Regions from separate parts of the Rouxiella sp. Mn2063 genome, predicted to be linked through region 1. Evidence: predicted binding sites of a transcription regulator. Region 1 holds the regulator's gene; each other region holds the start of a gene.
What was found. The regulator PurR, encoded in region 1, represses purine synthesis genes. The targets are predictions, from matches to a motif close to CANGCAAACGTTTGCNTG.
Positions count from the first base shown of each region.

Region 1 (3,287 bases):
CGCCCCGCTTTTGGGGAATACTGTAACATCTGTGATGTTTAACCTTGGACACTATCGGTAGCGACGCCATGCGGTTATTGTTTACGCTCTTTGTGCTGCTCTTTACCCAGCTGTTTCTTAATGTGGCAAATGCTTCGCCACATAAACGTATTTCCGCAGAACAACGGAAAAGCCACGTCGATCAGACAAAACCTGAAGAACGACGAAAGCGAAAAGTTGTTGCTCGCAGTACTAAGAAAACAAAATCAGCGGCAGTAAATGAGCACCATAAATCGACAACACACAGTAAGAAAGCTGGCAGCCCCAAGCTGGTTAAGCATGCGTCTACAAAGGCGGCCATAGCCAAGCATGAAAAAAACGGACACAAAAAAGAGATTAAGAGTATCACTCACTCGTTAGCGAATGAGGCGGTAACCTGCCCTACTGTGGGTAAAAAAGCGTACGGTCGTCATCACAAGCATAAAGCGGCAAGTGAAAAATGCATGCCGATTGCGATGAGCGCCGCGCATAAAAAACGCTATCAGACAGCTAAATTGACTGCGATGAACAAATTGATGCACCAAGTCGGAAAACCTTACCGCTGGGGTGGGACATCGCCGAATACTGGTTTCGATTGTAGTGGCTTAGTTTACTACGCATATAAGGATTTGATGCGTATTAAGATGCCTCGCACGGCCGATGAAATGTATCACCTGCGTGATGCAGCGCCAATCAAACGTGGTGAGTTAGAATCTGGCGACTTGGTATTCTTTAAGATTTCCAAGCGCGGTGCCGCAGACCATGTTGGTGTTTATCTTGGTAATGGTAAATTTATTCAGTCTCCTCGCACAGGTGAAGACATAAAAATCAGTTACCTTGCGGATAACTACTGGCAAGATCATTACGTAGGCGCTCGTCGGGTCATGACCCCTAAAACGATTCGTTAAATAGTCAGTTAGCTCATCTTTGATGAAGAGCATTTAACGAAGTGTTTCCGTGATAACTGAGAACACACAGTTATCGACAAGAGAATGATAATAAAATAAGGGAAATCCCATTTAGGGATTTCCCTTATTTTTTATCGCTACCCTGCTTTGGCGAAGTCAGTGCTACATTGGCAAAGTAACTAAGGCATCGGTACAGTAGTCAGCCAACAACAACGCCTAGCGACGCCCAACTCAGTGCATCACCGCAGTAAAGCTGAAGATCAAGATCATCGCCAATGCGCAAACCGTGGTGATTAAAGACATTTTTAGATTACTATCCATACATCCTCCTTTCATGATGAACGCCGAGAATACTTATAATCATAACGAGCCAAACAGACATTGGCCATACAACCAGTAGCCACATAAAGAATAGCCATACAATTATTATGCCATTGATATATTCTCATAGCCGCTACCATTTTCCTATGATCTCTAACAAAGAGCGCCATCTTCGTAGTCAGCTTAAATTTTTCTTCCACTTTTCCGCAATATAAGAGAAAATTCGCGGTTACCGCCCTGCGATGTAACGGCTGCTTATCTCAGCCCCCTTTCAGGTTCTCTGCTGAAATCAATACAAACGATTTTGCTGCGTAAAGAAATTATCGCAGTTAAATAAACGCAGGCAAACGATTAACATAATGCTAACGTGCTAGTGCACGCGGGTTCAGGAGTTATTTTTTCCATGGCAACGATTAAAGATGTCGCTAAGCGTGCTGGCGTCTCAACCACGACGGTATCGCACGTCATCAATAAAACACGTTTCGTCGCCGAAGAAACCAAGGAAGCTGTGCGGGCTGCTATTAAAGATTTGCATTATTCTCCTAGTGCCGTCGCCCGTAGTCTTAAGGTCAACAACACCAAATCAATAGGGTTATTAGCCACATCAAGCGAAGCGCCCTACTTTGCTGAAGTTATTGAAGCCGTGGAAAACAGCTGTTTTGCCAAAGGCTATACGCTAATTTTATGCAATTCGCATAACAACCTAGAGAAACAGCGTGCTTACCTCGCCATGTTGGCGCAAAAGCGTGTTGATGGCTTACTGGTAATGTGTGCTGAATATCCAGCAGAATTGCTTGGCATGTTGGAAGAATACCGCGCTATCCCGATGGTGGTCATGGATTGGGGCGAATCGCGCAATGATTTCACCGACTCCATCATTGATAACGCCTTTGACGGTGGGTATTTGGCAGGACGTTATCTTATCGAGCGTGGCCATCGCGATATCGGCGCAATACCAGGCCAACTCAATCGTAATACCGGTGGTGGGCGCTTTAATGGCTTTGTTAAAGCGCTGACAGAGGCCAATATTCCCGTACGCGACGAATGGATTGTTCAAGGCGACTTTGAGCCAGAATCTGGATATCAGGCGATGCGACAGATCCTTTCACAGAAAAACCGTCCTACCGCAGTATTCTGCGGCGGTGATGTCATGGCAATGGGCGCTATCTGTGCCGCTGATGAAATGGGATTACGGGTTCCACAGGATATTTCAGTGATTGGCTATGATAATGTGCGCAATGCCCGTTATTATTCACCGCCACTCACAACGATTCATCAGCCGAAAGAACGCTTAGGTGAGATGGCGTTTACGATGCTATTGGACCGTATTATTAATAAACGTGAAGAACAACAAACCATAGAAGTTAAGCCTAAGCTGGTTGAACGACGCTCGGTTGCTGACGGACCTTACCGAGATTATCGCCGCTAAGCTTGCCATTAATACCCCACTAAGGATGCCAGACTGGCATCCTTTTTAGTTATCACGCAGCCATTCCTGGTTCAGCGTAATACTATCGCCTAAATAGTTAAGTAGCCACGCAAGAGCGGGCGACTGATTGTTCTGATCCCAAGTTAGACAGCATGGACTTTCCGGAAAGGTATTACTTAAGGTCAATGCGGTTAGTTTGTTCTGAGCAATCCAGGGTGAGACCATATGCACTGGCATCATGCCAACACACAACCCATCGAACAAACAATCAAGCGCACAAGTCCAATCAGGTACAACCAATCGACGCTGATTATCCAATGTCCAGGTATCACGTTTGGGAAGATTCCTCGATGTGTCCTCCAGACATAATGCAGGATAATGGCGCAGACTGTCGTCGTGAAGTGTCCCAGGCATTGCCGCCAATGGGTGTGTTGGGCTGACGACACAATGCCAATCCATAAATCCCATATCGCGAAAGTTAAAACGACCGCCTGCAGGTACCGCCCGTGTCGCACCAATAGCGACATCTGCACGACCATCTACCAGAGCATCCCACACACCGTTAAAGACTTCATTATGTATAATCAGCTCGGTATCTGAAAATTCGCGAT
Region 1 covers NZ_JBMOUD010000003.1:396,493-399,779, reverse strand. The annotation lists gene ACL9RG_RS07260 (C40 family peptidase) at 69-926, shown strand; gene ACL9RG_RS07255 (YnhF family membrane protein) at 1,158-1,247, opposite strand; gene purR (HTH-type transcriptional repressor PurR) at 1,651-2,676, shown strand; gene punR (DNA-binding transcriptional activator PunR) at 2,722-3,287, opposite strand, start outside.

Region 2 (3,287 bases), on a different contig from region 1:
ATTCGCCAACATCGAACGATGCAGGCCTGGGTCACGCAGCAGGTCTTTTTTAACAATGTTGGCAGTCACTACCAAGTGGCCAACATGCTCGGCAATGACCACCAGCGCCGCAGGCAAAATGGTTAAGATAGCAACCCACTCAAAGCGTGGCGTATAGAAGGTTGGCAAGGCAAACCAGTGCGCCTGCTCAATAGCGCTAACGTTCACCACGCCCATAAAGAAGGAGAGCGCATAACCAACCAGCACGCCGATAAGAATCGGGATAATAGCCAGAAAACCGCGGAACATCACTGAACCTAATACCGTAACGGCCAGTGTTACCATCGAGATAATGACCGTTTTACTATCCGCTGAGCTACCCGCAGCAGGCAGTAAACCGGCCATATTAGCGGCAACCCCCGCCAGCTCAAGCCCGATCACCGCGATAATGGCGCCCATCGCTGCCGGAGGGAACATGACATTTATCCAGCCGATGCCCGCCTTCTTGACGATTAGCGCCACCAGACAAAACAGCAAACCACAAACGATAAACCCGCCTAATGCCACTTCGTATCCCATCGGCAACAGTAAAAGCACCGGTGAAATAAAGGCAAAACTCGACCCCAAATAAGCAGGGATCTTGCCTTTACAGATGAACAGGTACAACAACGTACCCACGCCGTTAAATAACAGCACCGTCGCAGGGTTGATCTTAAATAAAATCGGCACCAGAACGGTGGCGCCAAACATGGCAAACAGATGTTGTAAGCTAAGCGGAATCGTTTGCAATAGCGGTAAACGTTCCTCTACCCCAATAACGCGACGTGTCATATGTAGTTTCCTGTTGATGAAGAGTAATCACTGATATCTGGCGCTCTAAACGGGCCAGTTCATAGCACGCCCCGGCTTTAGCAAGGCAAGGAAACCGGGGCAAAAAAAAGCCGACTCATAAAGTCGGCTAAAAATTATTTGGTACCGAAAATCTTGTCGCCGGCATCGCCGAGGCCAGGAATGATGTATCCGTGCTCATTCAAGCCTTGGTCCACAGAAGCGGTGTAGAGCTCAACATCTGGGTGTGCTTTCTCTAACGCGGCAATACCTTCTGGCGCCGCAACCAGTACCAGCACCTTGATGCTCTGGCAGCCGGCTTTTTTCAGTAAATCGATGGTCGCAATCATTGAGCCGCCGGTTGCCAGCATTGGGTCAACCACCAGCGCCATACGTTCTTCAATATTAGAGACCAGTTTGTGGAAATAAGGCACCGGCTGCATGGTCTGCTCGTCGCGGTACACACCAACAACGCTGATACGTGCGCTTGGTACGTGCTCCAATACCCCTTCCATCATGCCGAGGCCAGCACGCAGGATTGGTACAACAGTAATTTTTTTACCTTTAATTTGTTGTACTTCTACCGGGCCGCACCAGCCTTCGATGGTGACAGTTTCAGTTTCTAAATCAGCGGTGGCTTCATACGTCAATAAACTGCCCACTTCAGAAGCTAATTCGCGAAAGCGTTTAGTGCTGATGTCATTTTCACGCATCAGTCCCAGCTTGTGTTTTACCAGCGGGTGTTTCACCTCAACGATCTTCATTTTTATTTCTCCTAAGGTGGGTGTTGGCTAAAAAAAATCGCGAGATTATAACGCCTTTTTTTTCGAACGCCACCGCCAATAGCCCAACGGATTAGGATCGAGATCAAAGCAAGGGCTAATTTTGATTAAAAAAGACGCTATCAAAGTATTATATACCCAAAATAATTGACGTTGCCTCAAGGCGGCAAGGGAACGCATCCCGATGAGCTTACGCGGGTAAGTGATTCGGGTAAGTGAGCGTAGCCAACGCAGAAGCAACTTCAAGTATGACGGGTATATACGGTGAAATGTTGGTTGTAAGGAATAATGCCACTCGCAAACGTTTGCCTAGACTGCTAGAATTGCCGCGCTTCATTCTACAACCACAAATCGCAAACCGCCGTGGGGAATTCGCAGTGACCGACAAAACCTCTCTCAGCTATAAAGACGCAGGTGTGGATATCGATGCAGGTAACGCATTGGTAGACCGCATTAAAGGTGTAGTAAAACAGACTCGTCGTCCAGAAGTCATGGGCGGACTGGGTGGTTTTGGTGCCCTGTGCGCGCTGCCGCAAAAATATCGTGAACCGATTCTGGTTTCGGGGACCGACGGCGTTGGCACTAAGCTGCGTCTGGCGATGGATTTAAAACGCCACGATACTATCGGTATCGATTTGGTCGCAATGTGCGTCAATGACTTGGTGGTACAAGGCGCTGAGCCTTTGTTCTTCCTCGATTACTTCGCAACCGGCAAACTGGACGTGGATACTGCCGCCAGTGTAATTACCGGTATCGCTGAAGGCTGTAAACAATCTGGATGTGCGCTGGTCGGTGGTGAAACTGCCGAAATGCCAGGCATGTACCACGGCGATGATTACGACGTCGCTGGTTTTTGTGTCGGTGTGGTTGAAAAATCAGAAATTATCGACGGCAGCAAAGTTCAGGATGGCGACGTGCTGATTGCACTAGGTGCAAGTGGCCCACACTCTAACGGCTACTCGCTGGTACGCAAAATTCTGGAAGTCAGCAATACCGATCCGCTGACTACCGACCTGGCAGGTAAACCGCTGGCCGACCACCTGCTTGAACCAACTAAAATCTATGTCAAATCAATCCTTAACCTGATTGAAAACGTAGAAGTTCACGCTATTGCTCACTTGACCGGCGGCGGCTTCTGGGAAAATATCCCGCGCGTACTGCCAGACAATACCCAAGCAGTGATTGATGAATCTAGCTGGAAATGGCCGGACGTGTTCACCTGGTTGCAGCAAGCGGGCAACGTCAGCAGCCACGAAATGTACCGCACCTTTAACTGTGGCGTTGGTATGGTGATTGCACTGCCAGCAGCGCTGGTTGATGAAGCCATTGCGCTGTTGAACGCACAGGGTGAAAAAGCCTGGAAAATCGGTAGTATCAAAGCTTCCGATTCCGAGCAGCGCGTCGTTATTAACTAAATTAAGTCAGCGTTCGGGTTAATCATTTAAGCTTGATAGGTGCAAAGATGAAAAGGATTGTGGTCTTGGTGTCCGGCGCAGGGAGTAATCTCCAAGTGCTGATCGATGCCTGCCAGCAGGGACGTATTGCTGCAAAACTCGTTGCTGTGTTTAGTAACAAAGCCGATGCCTATGCCTTAGAACGCGCACAATCGGCGGGGATCCCCGCCGATTCGTTAGATGCCAAAGCTTTCACTGACCGTGCATCATTTGATGCCGCTTTAGCGCAGGCTATTGATGCTTA
Region 2 covers NZ_JBMOUD010000010.1:122,248-125,534, reverse strand. The annotation lists gene uraA (uracil permease) at 1-810, opposite strand, end outside; gene upp (uracil phosphoribosyltransferase) at 945-1,571, opposite strand; gene purM (phosphoribosylformylglycinamidine cyclo-ligase) at 1,967-3,004, shown strand; gene purN (phosphoribosylglycinamide formyltransferase) at 3,052-3,287, shown strand, end outside.
Region 2: a site for PurR is predicted at 1,884-1,901, ahead of purM (phosphoribosylformylglycinamidine cyclo-ligase). Genes of this name have one in related genera too.

Region 3 (3,287 bases), on a different contig from region 1:
GGTTGATGATGTGATCTTCTGTTGATAGCAACTGAACGAGGATAGATTTTATTGATACCAGCGCCGCTATATCATAATTTTCTAATTATGCGGCAATATCACTGGCTTGGATAAACCCAGGTCGTTTAACCTGATTCTGTTTACGACAGACCTTATTAATAAAGAGAGAAATTATGAGTAACGCTGATCTCCGTATCGCGATCGTCGGTTCGAGTGGCCGCATGGGCCGGCAGCTGATTCAGGCCGTCGTTGAAGGCGAGGGCATAGTGTTAGGTGCCGCGGTACAACGTTCTGGCTCATCTCTGGTGGGAACGGATGCCGGTGAGTTGGCGGGTGTTGGTAAGCTGAATGTACGCGTAGCTGACAGTCTTGAGGCTGTTGTCGATGATTTTGATATCCTGATTGATTTCACCCGCCCTGAAGGCACGCTCGACTATTTGGCGTTTTGCCGTCAACACGGTAAAGGCATCGTTATTGGTACCACGGGCTTTGATGACGCAGGTAAAGCCGCGATTAAGCAAGCCGCTGAGAGCATTCCTGTCGTATTTGCCGCTAATTTCAGTGTTGGGGTCAATTTAGTCCTCAAACTGTTAGAAAAAGCGGCTCAAATCATGGGTGATTACACAGATATTGAAATTGTTGAGGCTCACCATCGCCATAAAGTTGATGCTCCTTCCGGTACTGCATTGGCAATGGGAGAAGCTATCGCTGGGGCATTAGGTCGCGACCTTAAAGATTGCGCAGTCTATGCCCGAGAAGGCTATACCGGTGAACGCGACCCTAAAAGTATTGGTTTCGCTACCGTACGAGCTGGTGACATCGTTGGTGAGCATACGGCGATGTTTGCAGATATTGGTGAGCGTGTTGAGATTACGCACAAGGCTTCTAGCCGTATGACCTTCGCTAAAGGAGCAGTTAAAGCGGCAAAATGGTTGGAGCTACATAAAAGTGGTCTTTATGATATGCGTGATGTGCTTGGATTAGATGATTTATAGTTTTTATTAATTTTTGTGGTGTGCTCATTTTGTCATAATGTTTTGATAAATTGGGGGTAATTTTAACTCCCAATTTTTTTATTGTAAAAATAGACGATAATATTATTATTTTTTCTATAACCGCTATTTTGTTGTATTTTATCTGTTTTTCATTGTGTTATTGTATGTAAAGTAACCGCCTCATTTCGTAATATCCTTTTTACCCCCTATTCACCCGAGTATTTCAGGTAAATCTCTTCGCAAACGTTTACCACCCCCTACTTATTCTATGTTTTCATGCTGATTACTAGTAGATTGAGTTGAGTTGAGCGAAAGTCAGTAAAATATTGGTGCTTTTGATAGACAAACCGATCGCTCATCATTAGAATGCGCGCAATTTGCCAAAAATCAGCTCTGCGGGCGATTTTTGCATTGATTTAGATCTTCTTATCTGAATTAATATGCAAATATTGTGATTGATTATTCCTGGAGGATGCTTTGATAAAGTCAGCGTTATTGGTTCTGGAAGACGGAACCCAATTCCACGGTCGTGCCATTGGGGCAGAAGGGTCGGCAGTGGGGGAAGTGGTCTTTAATACGTCAATGACCGGTTATCAAGAAATCCTCACTGATCCTTCCTACTCTCGCCAAATTGTTACTCTTACTTATCCCCATATCGGTAATGTCGGCACTAACGCCGCTGATGAAGAATCCTCTGCAGTACACGCCCAAGGCCTGGTTATTCGCGATCTTCCTCTGATTGCCAGCAACTACCGTAATGAAGAAAACCTCTCTGATTACCTCAAACGCCACAACATTGTTGCTATTGCGGATATTGATACGCGTAAGCTGACTCGTTTGCTGCGCGAAAAAGGGGCTCAGAACGGATGCATCATTACCGGTGATATCGCTGATGCGGCGCTGGCGCTGGAAAAAGCGCAGGCATTCCCAGGCCTGAAAGGGATGGATTTGGCGAAAGAAGTGACGACGGCGGAATCTTACAGCTGGCAGCAAGGGAGCTGGACACTGGAAGGTGACCTGCCGGCGGCAAAAAATGCCGAGGAACTGCCTTTCCATGTTGTCGCTTACGACTATGGCGTGAAACGCAATATCTTGCGTATGTTGGTTGACCGTGGCTGTCGTTTGACCGTCGTACCGGCAAAAACCTCTGCTGCTGATGTTATGAAGCTTAATCCAGACGGTATTTTCCTGTCCAATGGACCAGGAGACCCAGAGCCTTGCGATTACGCAATCGAAGCGATTAAAGCCTTCCTGGAAACTGACATCCCGGTGTTCGGCATCTGCCTGGGACACCAACTGCTGGCGTTAGCAAGCGGTGCAAAAACACTGAAGATGAAATTCGGTCACCACGGTGGCAACCACCCAGTGAAAGATCTCGATGGTAATCGTGTGATGATCACCGCTCAAAACCACGGTTTTGCGGTTGATGAAACGACCCTTCCTGCGAATCTGCGTACTACGCATAAATCACTGTTTGATGGCTCTCTGCAAGGGATCCACCGTACTGACAAACCGGCATTTAGCTTCCAGGGTCACCCTGAAGCCAGCCCGGGTCCACACGATGCTGCGCCGTTGTTCGATCACTTTATCGAGCTAATTAAAACCTACCGCAACATCGACAAGTAAAAGAACAGGAGCGAGTAAAAATGCCAAAACGTACAGACATAAAAAGCATCCTGATTCTGGGCGCTGGCCCGATAGTTATCGGTCAGGCTTGTGAGTTCGACTATTCCGGTGCTCAGGCTTGTAAAGCGCTGCGTGAAGAGGGTTATCGCGTTATTTTGGTTAACTCCAACCCCGCCACAATCATGACCGACCCGGAAATGGCCGATGCAACCTACATCGAGCCAATCCACTGGGAAGTGGTCCGCAAAATTATTGAAAAAGAGCGCCCTGACGCGGTACTGCCAACTATGGGTGGCCAAACGGCACTGAACTGTGCGCTGGAACTTGAGCGTCAAGGTGTGCTGGAAGAGTTCGGCGTCACTATGATTGGTGCGACGGCCGACGCCATCGACAAAGCCGAAGACCGTCGCCGTTTTGACCAAGCGATGAAGAAAATCGGCCTGGGCACCGCGCGTTCTGGTATCGCGCACACCATGGAAGAAGCGCTGGCGGTTGCCGCTGACGTTGGTTTCCCTTGTATTATCCGTCCTTCCTTTACGATGGGTGGCACCGGCGGCGGTATCGCTTACAACCGCGAGGAGTTTGAAGAGATTTGCGAACGCGGTCTGGATTTGTCGCCAACCAAAGAGCTGCTGATTGATGAGTCGCTGATTGGTTGGAAAGAGT
Region 3 covers NZ_JBMOUD010000005.1:203,448-206,734, reverse strand. The annotation lists gene dapB (4-hydroxy-tetrahydrodipicolinate reductase) at 174-995, shown strand; gene carA (glutamine-hydrolyzing carbamoyl-phosphate synthase small subunit) at 1,473-2,621, shown strand; gene carB (carbamoyl-phosphate synthase large subunit) at 2,642-3,287, shown strand, end outside.
Region 3: a site for PurR is predicted at 1,232-1,249, ahead of carA (glutamine-hydrolyzing carbamoyl-phosphate synthase small subunit). Genes of this name have one in related genera too.